One region of the Pseudoalteromonas sp. NZS11_1 genome, then DNA from elsewhere that is predicted to be linked to it. Evidence: predicted binding sites of a transcription regulator. Region 1 holds the regulator's gene; each other region holds the start of a gene.
What was found. Region 1 encodes sigma-54, which starts transcription at its own class of promoters, with help from an activator protein. Its sites were predicted from a motif close to GTTGGCACGNNNNTNGNNT; they were not measured.

Region 1 (3,286 bases):
AACAATTATTAATTGCTACAGGTAGCCCTGCGCACTTTGAAGAAAAGCAATCAGATGGCACGACTATGAGCGCCAGTGCTGACGAAGTACGTTATGATGTATCTAAGCGTTTTTTAACGCTTGTTGGTAATGCACAAGTATCGCAAGCGGGACAAAAAATAAATGCTAAAAGCATTACCTACGATATAGAGCAGCAGCTAATCAGTGCCGAAAAAGATGAAAACTCAACTGACCGCGTTCACACAATTTTAGTGCCAATCGAGACTAAAAAAAGTAAAAAAAGCGACAAAGGTCAACCATGAGTACATTAAAAGCAGAGCTATTAGCAAAGAGCTATAAAGGCCGTGAAGTTGTAAAAAACGTCGGCCTTGAAGTCAAAGCTGGCAGTATTGTTGGCTTACTTGGCCCTAACGGCGCAGGTAAAACCACCACGTTTTATATGATAGTAGGACTTGTACCTAGCGACAAAGGTAAAATATCGATAGACGATAACGATATTACTCTTTTACCTATGCATAGTCGTGCTAGATTAGGCATTGGCTACTTACCGCAAGAGTCTTCAATATTCAGAAAGCTGACTGTTTATCAAAACTTAATGGCCATTTTAGAAACGCGCAAAGAGTTAAATAAACAAGCTAGAGAAGACACTCTCGATAAATTATTAGATGAATTTAGCATACAACACATTCGTGATAGCCAAGGTATGGCATTGTCAGGTGGCGAACGTCGTCGTGTTGAAATAGCACGTGCGCTGGCAGCAGATCCTAAATTTATATTACTGGATGAACCATTTGCAGGTGTTGACCCGATTTCGGTATTAGACATAAAGAAAATAATAGAACATCTTAAAAATCGTGGGATTGGTGTATTAATTACCGATCATAACGTAAGAGAAACCCTTGATGTTTGTGAAAAAGCCTACATTGTTTCTCATGGGGAGCTGATTGCATCAGGTACTCCAGAACACGTATTAAATGATAAAACAGTACGCGATGTTTACTTAGGCGAGCAATTTAGGCTGTAACATTTACGCCATGTCTTTAAGCATCTGCTAGTATTAATTATAACAACATAAAAGGATTGTTAGAGATACATGAGGCAATCACTACAGCTGCGCATGGGCCAGCAACTTACAATGACTCCACAGCTGCAACAAGCTATTCGTTTGTTGCAACTCAGTACATTGGATCTCCAGCAAGAAATACAAGAAGCTCTCGACAGCAACCCGCTATTAGAGGTTGAAGAAGCAGACTATTCAGAAGACGCTGCAGGTAAAAACGAGCAAAAAGCAGATACAGATGACATAACTGTTAGCGCATCTGCCGATGATGTTCCAAGCGAATACGAACAAGATAGTGGTGAAGCACTTGCAAAAGACACGCTAAGTGACGACATGGCTATGGATGTTAGTTGGGATGAGTACATGAGTGCCGCCCCAGCAGCATCATCGGGTCCGATGCCTGAAGACGAATCAATATACCAAGGCGCCTCTACTGAAACGCTCCATGAGTATTTAATGTGGCAGTTACAACTAACGCCATTTAGCCCTACAGACGAAGCTATTGCTATTGCTATTGTAGAAGCCGTCGATGATTCAGGTATTTTAACACTAAGCTGCGAAGAGATTTTAGAAAGCTTTAATCAAGAAAACGAAGATGATAACGAAGTCGAACTTGATGAAATTGAAGCTGTATTAAAACGCATCCAACTGTTTGATCCTGTTGGTATTGCTGCACGTAGTTTACAAGAGTGTTTATGTATTCAGCTTAACCAGTTTGATAAAGAAACACCTTACATTAATGAAACAAAAATGATTTTAACCGAGCATATTGATTTATTAGCTGCTCGTGACTATCGTACATTAATGAAGAAAACCAAGCTCAAAGAAGAAGAGCTTAAAGAAGTAATGACATTAATACATACTCTTAGCCCTAAACCTGCAGATACTATTGTAAGAGAAGAATCTGAGTATGTTATTCCAGACGTGTCAGTTAAAAAAATTAAAGGCCGCTGGGTTGTTGAATTAAACCCAGATAGCATGCCTAAAATTCGTGTTAATAGCCAATACGCTGCAATGTCTCGCACTGTAAAATCCAGTGGTGACAGCCAGTTTATTCGCTCGCATTTACAAGAAGCTAAATGGTTTATTAAAAGCTTAGAAAGTAGAAACGACACGCTATTAAAAGTAACAAATTGTATTGTTAAACAACAACAAGGCTTTTTTGAACACGGTCCTGAAGCCATGAAACCAATGGTTTTAAATGATGTTGCTGAAATGGTAGAAATGCACGAATCAACAATTTCGCGCGTAACAACCCAAAAGTATATGCATACACCCCGTGGTATATTTGAGCTTAAATACTTTTTCTCAAGCCATGTAAGCACCGAAAACGGTGGTGAATGTTCATCTACAGCAATCCGTGCGCTTATCCGAAAATTAATCGCAGCAGAAAACTCAGCAAAACCATTGAGTGATAGCAAAATAGCGGATATATTGGCTGAGCAAGGAATTAAAGTAGCGAGACGTACAATCGCAAAATACCGCGAATCTCTGGCTATTCCACCGTCAAATCAACGTAAAAGTTTGATTTAAGACGCAAAAAAAGAGGGTAATGCTTATGCAACTAAACTTAACTGGTCGTCACGTAGAATTAACCGATTCACTAAGAGACTATATTAATACCAAATTTGCGAAGCTAGAAAGACACTCTGATCATATTAATAATGTTCATGTCATTCTCGATGTAGAAAGATTAAATCAAAAAGCAGAAGCCACCATACACGTAAGCGGTGCTGAGTTATTTGCCTCTACAGAACATCAAGATATGTATGCCGCCATTGACTCGTTGATCGACAAGCTCGATCGACAAGTAATTAAACACAAAGAGAAGCTTGCTCGACACTAATATGATGAAATTAAGCTCACTTATATGCCAGGACTGCAGCAAAGCTGCGGTCCTTTTTAATAGCAAAAAAAGAATTTTAGAGTTCATTAGCGAACTTGCTCACGACAAACTTCCGTATTTACCGCAACAAGATATTCTTAATGCTTTAATGAGCAGAGAAAAATTGGGTAGTACAGGTATAGGGCGTGGCATTGCCATTCCTCATGGAAGAATGAGCGGTGCAGAAGAGCCTTTGGCTTTAGTACTCGTTAGCGAAACTCCAATAAATTTTGATGCAATCGATAATCGCCCTGTTGATATTTTCGTCGCACTCATCGTACCAGATGGCGATAACCAGCAGCACTTAAAGACTCTAGCAACCATTGCTGATAAACTAAACA
Region 2 (3,286 bases), on a different contig from region 1:
CAGTGCTACAAAAGCGATAAACGGCGTTATAGATGTTATTGAAATACCTGCACCAAAAGGCGCGCCGCAGTTTCAGCCAAAAGGCGGCATTGCGATTATAGCTAAAAACACATGGGCTGCATGGCAAGGGCGTAAAGCATTAAAAGTAGTGTGGGAAGATGGCAAAAATGGCGATTACAATTCAAAAGAATTTAAAAAGTCATTACTAAAAACAGTACAAACTCCACAGGCAAATATACGTGATAAAGGCGATGCCATGGGCGTGTTGGCTAAATCGAGCAATAAACTGGTAGCTGATTATTACGCGCCGCATCTTGCTCAAGCCCCAATGGAGCCACCTTGTGCAACTGCTATGTACAACAAAGACAGTGTTGATATATGGGCTGCTACGCAAAATCCACAAGCCGATATGAAAACAGTGGCGGCAATGCTTGGTATGGATGAGAGCAAAATTAACGTTAACGTTACCATGTTAGGGGGCGGTTTTGGGCGTAAATCAAAACCTGACTTTTCAGCTGAAGCAGCTTACCTTTCAATGAAAGTAGGCAAGCCTATTCGTGTTCAATGGACGCGTGAAGACGACATACAACATGGTTTTTACCATGCAGTTTCGGCTCAGCACATTGAAGCATCGCTAGATAAAAATGGCGCAATAGAATCGTATTTACACCGCACCGCGTTTTCACCAATTACCTCTACCTTTTCAGAAGGGGCGACTACGCCAGGGAGCTTTGAACTGCGTTTAGGATTTACCGATAACCCCATTAACACACCTAACATGAAGTTAGAAAACGGTGATGCGCCTGCCAAAGCACGAATTGGTTGGATGCGTTCTGTATCAAATATTTTTCATGCCTTTGCTATTCAGTCATTTATTGGCGAAGCAGCGCACAAAGCCGGTCGTGACCAAAAAGACTATTTACTAGACACGATAGGTCCGAGTCGTATTGTTGATGTAACTGAGCAAAATGCTACATACGATAATTACGGTGGCGATAAAGCGGTTTATCCTCTAGATATTGGCAGACTGCGCCATGTGATTGAAAAAGTAGCTGACATGAGTAAATGGGGGCGAGAGCTTCCTAAAGGTCGAGGTTTAGGAATAGCAGCACACAGAAGCTTTTTAACTTACGTAGCTACGGTAGTTGAGGTAGAAGTGTCGGATGCTGGCGATTTAAAAGTAATTAAATCTTGGGTTGCCATTGATGCGGGTACGGTTGTAAACACCGACACCGTTAAAAACCAAACCCAAGGTGGCTCTATTTACGGGATTACAACTGCAATCAGCGATGGTATTACCTTTGATAAAGGCCGCGTACAGCAAAGTAATTTTCATGATTATCGCGTACCGCGTATGAGCGACTCACCTCTTGAGATTGACGTTGAAATTGTACAAAGTGATGCACCACCAGCAGGGGTAGGCGAGCCGTCTACACCAGTTTATGCGCCAGCATTATGTAATGCTATTTTTGCAGCGTGCGGAAAGCGTATTAGGCAGTTACCGATTGGTAACCAATTAAAAGCGTAGCTAAATAACCTACAGCTTAAACAAAAAAAACCGCCAAATGGCGGTTTTTTTAAAAGCGGTTAACGCGGTTTAACGACCTTTTTCAAACTCATCAACTTCACGCTCTGCTTCTTCTTTAGATTTACCGTATTGCTGCTGAATTTTACCAACTAGCTCTGTACGGCTACCTTCAATTTTATCTAAATCGTCGTTGGTAAGATCGCCCCATTTTTGTTGAGCCTTACCTTTAAGTTCTTTCCAATTACCTTCGATACGATCGCTGTTCATAAGTTTATCCTTACTTTAGGTTAGTGAATTAACTGTCAGTTATAAAGTAGCAAGCCTTGTACCAAGGAATAATAATGGTTTTATTGTTTTTATTATCAGTTGGTTATATTTTTATGTTGAGCGATTTTGTTTTTAATATTGCGCTATTTATTAAAAAATATACATAGCAGCCTGTAATTATTGCTGACATAAGTTACGCCGCTTTGATGTAACTCATTCTTAAATTTTTGTTTTAAGCTAATATGCAGGTATTAAACAAAGTAGTTAACCTGAGTGAGTTATGAATACAAAAACGTGTGAATACGGAGTGGATGACTGCTCATACAAAATGGCAGGTGAGTTAGCAGGTATTACACAATTGGTGAATGCGTTTTACGATAATATGGACGCTTTAAAAGAGGCTGAAAATATAAGGAGTATGCATTCAAAAGATTTATCAGCATCACGTAAAAAGCTCGCTTACTTTTTGTCGGGCTGGTTAGGTGGTCCTAAATTATACGCTGAACATTTTGGCAGTATTAACATTCCTCAAGCGCACAAACATCTACATGTAGGAATTGAGCAAAGTGACGCATGGCTTTTGTGCATGCAAAAAGCGGTTGATGAGCAACCTTACGAAGCACCATTTAAAATTTACTTAATGCAGCAATTACGAGTGCCTGCAGATCGAATTAGAATGGTATCGGGTAGTTAATAGCAATTATTAATAAACATCTACCGCGGTGTCGCTGCGGTTTTTTGTTACAATGCCTGCAAAGCAATTTAGGGTAAATAGCTGTGCTGCCGGTTCAAGACATATATCAACAACTCGTTACTACATTACAAAGTAATCCTATTACGTTATTACAAGCGCCGCCTGGTGCGGGTAAATCTACGTGGTTGCCGCTGCAACTAATGCGCGATGGGCATTTTAAACGTATTGTAATGCTAGAGCCTCGCCGTTTAGCTGCTCGTAATATTGCCAGCTACCTAGCAAAGTGCCAAAACGAGAGTGTTGGGCAAAGTGTGGGTTTGCGGATTAGGGGCGAGAGTAAAGTAAGCGCTAATACGCGCCTCGAAATAGTCACCGAAGGCATGCTAACGCGCATGTTGCAAAACGACCCCGAATTAAGCGATATTGATTTACTGATATTTGATGAATTTCATGAGCGTTCAATTGCAGCCGATACCTCACTTGCCTTTGCGCTCGAGACCCAAAGTGCGCTGCGTGAAGATTTAACCATTATGCTTATGTCGGCAACTCTTGATACTGAGCGTTATACAGCGTTTTTTGACTGCCCTGTAATTCAATCAAGCGGTCGCAGCTACCCAATAGACGAAATATACATACCCATAAAAGATGAAAGCCGTTGGCTTGATGCAATTCCTACCATAATAAAACAAGCACTTAATGAGCAAACAGGTAGCGCATTGGTATTTTTACCTGGACAATTTGAAATACTACGCGTGCAACAAGCACTGAGCGATTTACCAAGTAACTGCCAAGTTGCA
Region 3 (3,286 bases), on a different contig from region 1:
GCCTAATTTAACGGTTTTACGCAAGTAGTTTACTGTTTCTAAATCATACTCCATCCAACCACCTTGTGGCACGCGCTTATCAAGCTCTAATTTACCGTAACGAATACGAATAAGACGAGATACTTCCGCATCTTGAGACTGCCATAAACGACGAACTTCACGGTTACGCCCTTCATTTAACGTTACGTTAAACCAACGGTTAACGCCTTCGCCACCCATAGGGGTTACAGTCGTGAATTTGGCTGGACCATCTTCAAGCTCAACACCACGTAGTAAGTTTTTAACCGTTTCATTGGTTACTTCACCAAATACACGCGCAGAGTATTCACGCTCTACTTCATAGCTTGGGTGCATTAAACGGTTTGCCAGTTCACCATCGTTTGTAAAAAGCATTAAACCTGATGTATTAACGTCTAGTCGACCAACCGCAATCCAGCGATCGCCATCAATACGCGGAAGTCGATCAAATACAGTACGACGTCCTTCAGGATCTTTACGTGTGCTTAACTCACCTTCTGGTTTGTTATACATAATCACACGACAGATTCGGTCTGCTTTTTCTTCAATTTTTACACTGTGTCCGTCAACACGAATCAAATCGGTTTCTTCAACACGGTCACCTAACTTTGCCACTTTACCGTTTACACTAACGCGGTTTGCGTCAATGTATTTTTCCATTTCACGGCGTGAGCCTACGCCTGCACGGGCTAAGACTTTTTGTAACTTTTCACCTTGTATAATACTCATTCGGATGGTTCTCTCACAGAAGGATCGCTCAATAACTGGTTAATTTTACTTTGCTGCTCTGTTGGCAACGCAGGTAAATTTTCAAGCCCAGTTAACGAAAAATAATCTAAAAATTGCTTAGTAGTTGCATATAAAGCCGGCTTACCCGGAACCTCTTTATGCCCTACCACTTTAACCCACTCTCTTTCGAGTAAGGTTTTAATAATATTCGAACCCGTAGTAACACCTCTTACTTGCTCAATTTCGCCGCGTGTAATGGGCTGCCTGTATGCAATAAGTGATATTGTTTCCAGTAAAGCACGCGAGTATTTTGGTGCACGTTCTTGCCACAAGTTATTTAACCAAGGGCTTAAACTACTGCATGCCTGAAACCGATACCCACTACCAACCTCAACTAAGCGAATACCACGAGTTTGAAAATGTTCTTGTATTGTATCTATTGCGTCATTTATTCGTGCCATAGAAATAGCTAAATCTATTAATACGATGTCTTTAATGTGGCGTTTACTAACAGGCTTATCTGCAACAAAAATAGCTGCTTCAATGATCTCAACTAGTTGTTCATCACTAATTCGTCGACCCGCCATACACACTCTTAACAAATAAAAATACACAGCCATCTATTATGACAGAACAACACCAAACTAGGAAAATATATCTATCAAATAACTAAATTTAAAACACAAAAAAGCCAGTGACTAGCACTGGCTTCTTTGTTGCTTATTAAAATGACAACTATTAGCTGTGTTTAATGGCTTCTAATGCATCATCTTCAGCTACTGCGTTACCATATTTTTTAATGTAACCCATAAACTCGCTTTTACTGATCCGCTTATCTTGGTTTTTATCCATATAACCAAAATGATTTGAAATATCATCATCGTTACCTTCAACTACCGAGATATAGCCATTGCTGTCGTTATCTAGACTTGCAAAGCTGCTTTCAATTTTATCGAATTTAGCAATTTCAGCTTTAAATGCCGACTCACTTACTTCAGAATCAGTAGCTACTTTACCATTGTTTAACTTCATGTAAGTGTTAAATTCTTTGCGGCTAATTTCGTTATCCATATTGGTATCAATATTTGAAAAATGGCCCCAAATGCTATCGTCATCAGCTTCAACTTTTGAGATGTAGCCATCGCTATCATTATCTAAACTTGCAAAGTCACTATCTATTCTTTCAAGACCTTGATTAGATGAACAAGCCGCTAGGCTTAATGATGCTAAAATAGTGGCTGCTAATGTTAACTTTTTCATAAGACGTATCCTTCGTAATTAATTAAATGTCACTTTAACTAATACAAATCTAATGCCAATAATAGTTAACTTATAATAATCAATAACTTAATCTCATTCGGTATATTTATTAAGCAGTTTCAATAAGTTAAGCTTGCAAGCTTTGCAAACTACCTTGTAATTTTTGCAAAAAAATACCCGGTAAAAACCAGGTATTTCAATTTTACTTATATAGTTAAGCTAACAATTAGATTGCTGCGTTTTGGTAGCGCTTAACAAACTCAGTAACGTTTTGACCATTACATTTTAATGAGTTCAGGTTACCAATTTTTTGACGAACAGGTGCTAAACCTTGTTTTAAAGCCGTCATACATAGTTGAGTTTCTTGTTGAGCGTCTTTTGCAAATACTTCTACTTTCTCAACTGATGCGTTGCTTAATGTCGTTTTTTTAGCAATATCACGAATATCTTCGCCATTACATAAAATGCTTTTAGAAAAACGAGATAGGTAAACACCGTGCTGGGCAGCTTCTTTACGAGCAACGCTAAAGCCTTCGTTTGCACTTAGTACGCATAACTTAGACTCAATTTTGTTATCTTGGCTAAAGTAAGTATTGCTTTGTGCTGACGCAGTTGCAGATGCTAGTAAAGCAGTGGCTAAAAGTAGTTGTGTTTTCATGAGAGATCCTATTTGAACGAGCTAAACAAGTGAATTTCGCGCATTATATATTCAATAAAGTTAAGTTCAATTGAATTTTTTATTTATTTAAATAATTAATATTGTATTCACAATGTTTAAACTTCACCCATCATTTGATCAACATTTACGCAGCTATTATCTCAATTCAGTCATGTTATGTACGCGTATTTACTGATACAATTTAAGCTATTAAATAGAACCAATTTTAAGGTAAATTTTATGAAAGTGATTTCTTTCAATATCAATGGTCTGCGTGCTCGTCTTCACCAATTACAAGCAATTATCGACAAACATCAACCAGACGTTATTGGCTTGCAAGAGATTAAAGTTCACGACGAAGCATTCCCATTAGAAGATGTACAAAAAATGGGATATCACGTCTACTTTCATGGTCAAAAAGCGCATTATGGCGTAGCTATGTTATGCAAAAAAGAGCCTAAATCGGTCTTAAAAGGTTTTGTCACCGATACAGATGAATCGCAAAAACGCATGATAAGCGTCACTGTTGAACAAAAAAACGGTCGCGATCTTACTGTCATGAATGGCTATTTCCCACAAGGTGATAATATTAATCACGAAACTAAATTCCCTTATAAACGT

Region 2: the regulator sigma-54 is predicted to act here: its motif matches at 1,843-1,861, upstream of I6F44_RS15540 (CsbD family protein).
Region 3: the regulator sigma-54 is predicted to act here: its motif matches at 2,049-2,067, upstream of I6F44_RS05780 (EF-hand domain-containing protein).

Annotation. Positions count from the first base shown of each region.
Region 1 covers NZ_JADYXK010000001.1:281,577-284,862, reverse strand. Annotated here, with positions in the region: gene lptA (lipopolysaccharide transport periplasmic protein LptA) at 1-302, shown strand, start outside; gene lptB (LPS export ABC transporter ATP-binding protein) at 299-1,024, shown strand; gene I6F44_RS01175 (RNA polymerase factor sigma-54) at 1,094-2,593, shown strand; gene hpf (ribosome hibernation promoting factor) at 2,619-2,906, shown strand; gene ptsN (PTS IIA-like nitrogen regulatory protein PtsN) at 2,911-3,286, shown strand, end outside.
Region 2 covers NZ_JADYXK010000024.1:56,453-59,738, forward strand. Annotated here, with positions in the region: gene I6F44_RS15535 (xanthine dehydrogenase family protein molybdopterin-binding subunit) at 1-1,528, shown strand, start outside; gene I6F44_RS15540 (CsbD family protein) at 1,598-1,795, opposite strand; gene I6F44_RS15545 (group II truncated hemoglobin) at 2,076-2,489, shown strand; gene hrpB (ATP-dependent helicase HrpB) at 2,573-3,286, shown strand, end outside.
Region 3 covers NZ_JADYXK010000004.1:204,081-207,366, reverse strand. Annotated here, with positions in the region: gene rluB (23S rRNA pseudouridine(2605) synthase RluB) at 1-747, opposite strand, end outside; gene scpB (SMC-Scp complex subunit ScpB) at 744-1,334, opposite strand; gene I6F44_RS05780 (EF-hand domain-containing protein) at 1,486-2,007, opposite strand; gene I6F44_RS05775 (hypothetical protein) at 2,234-2,665, opposite strand; gene xthA (exodeoxyribonuclease III) at 2,906-3,286, shown strand, end outside.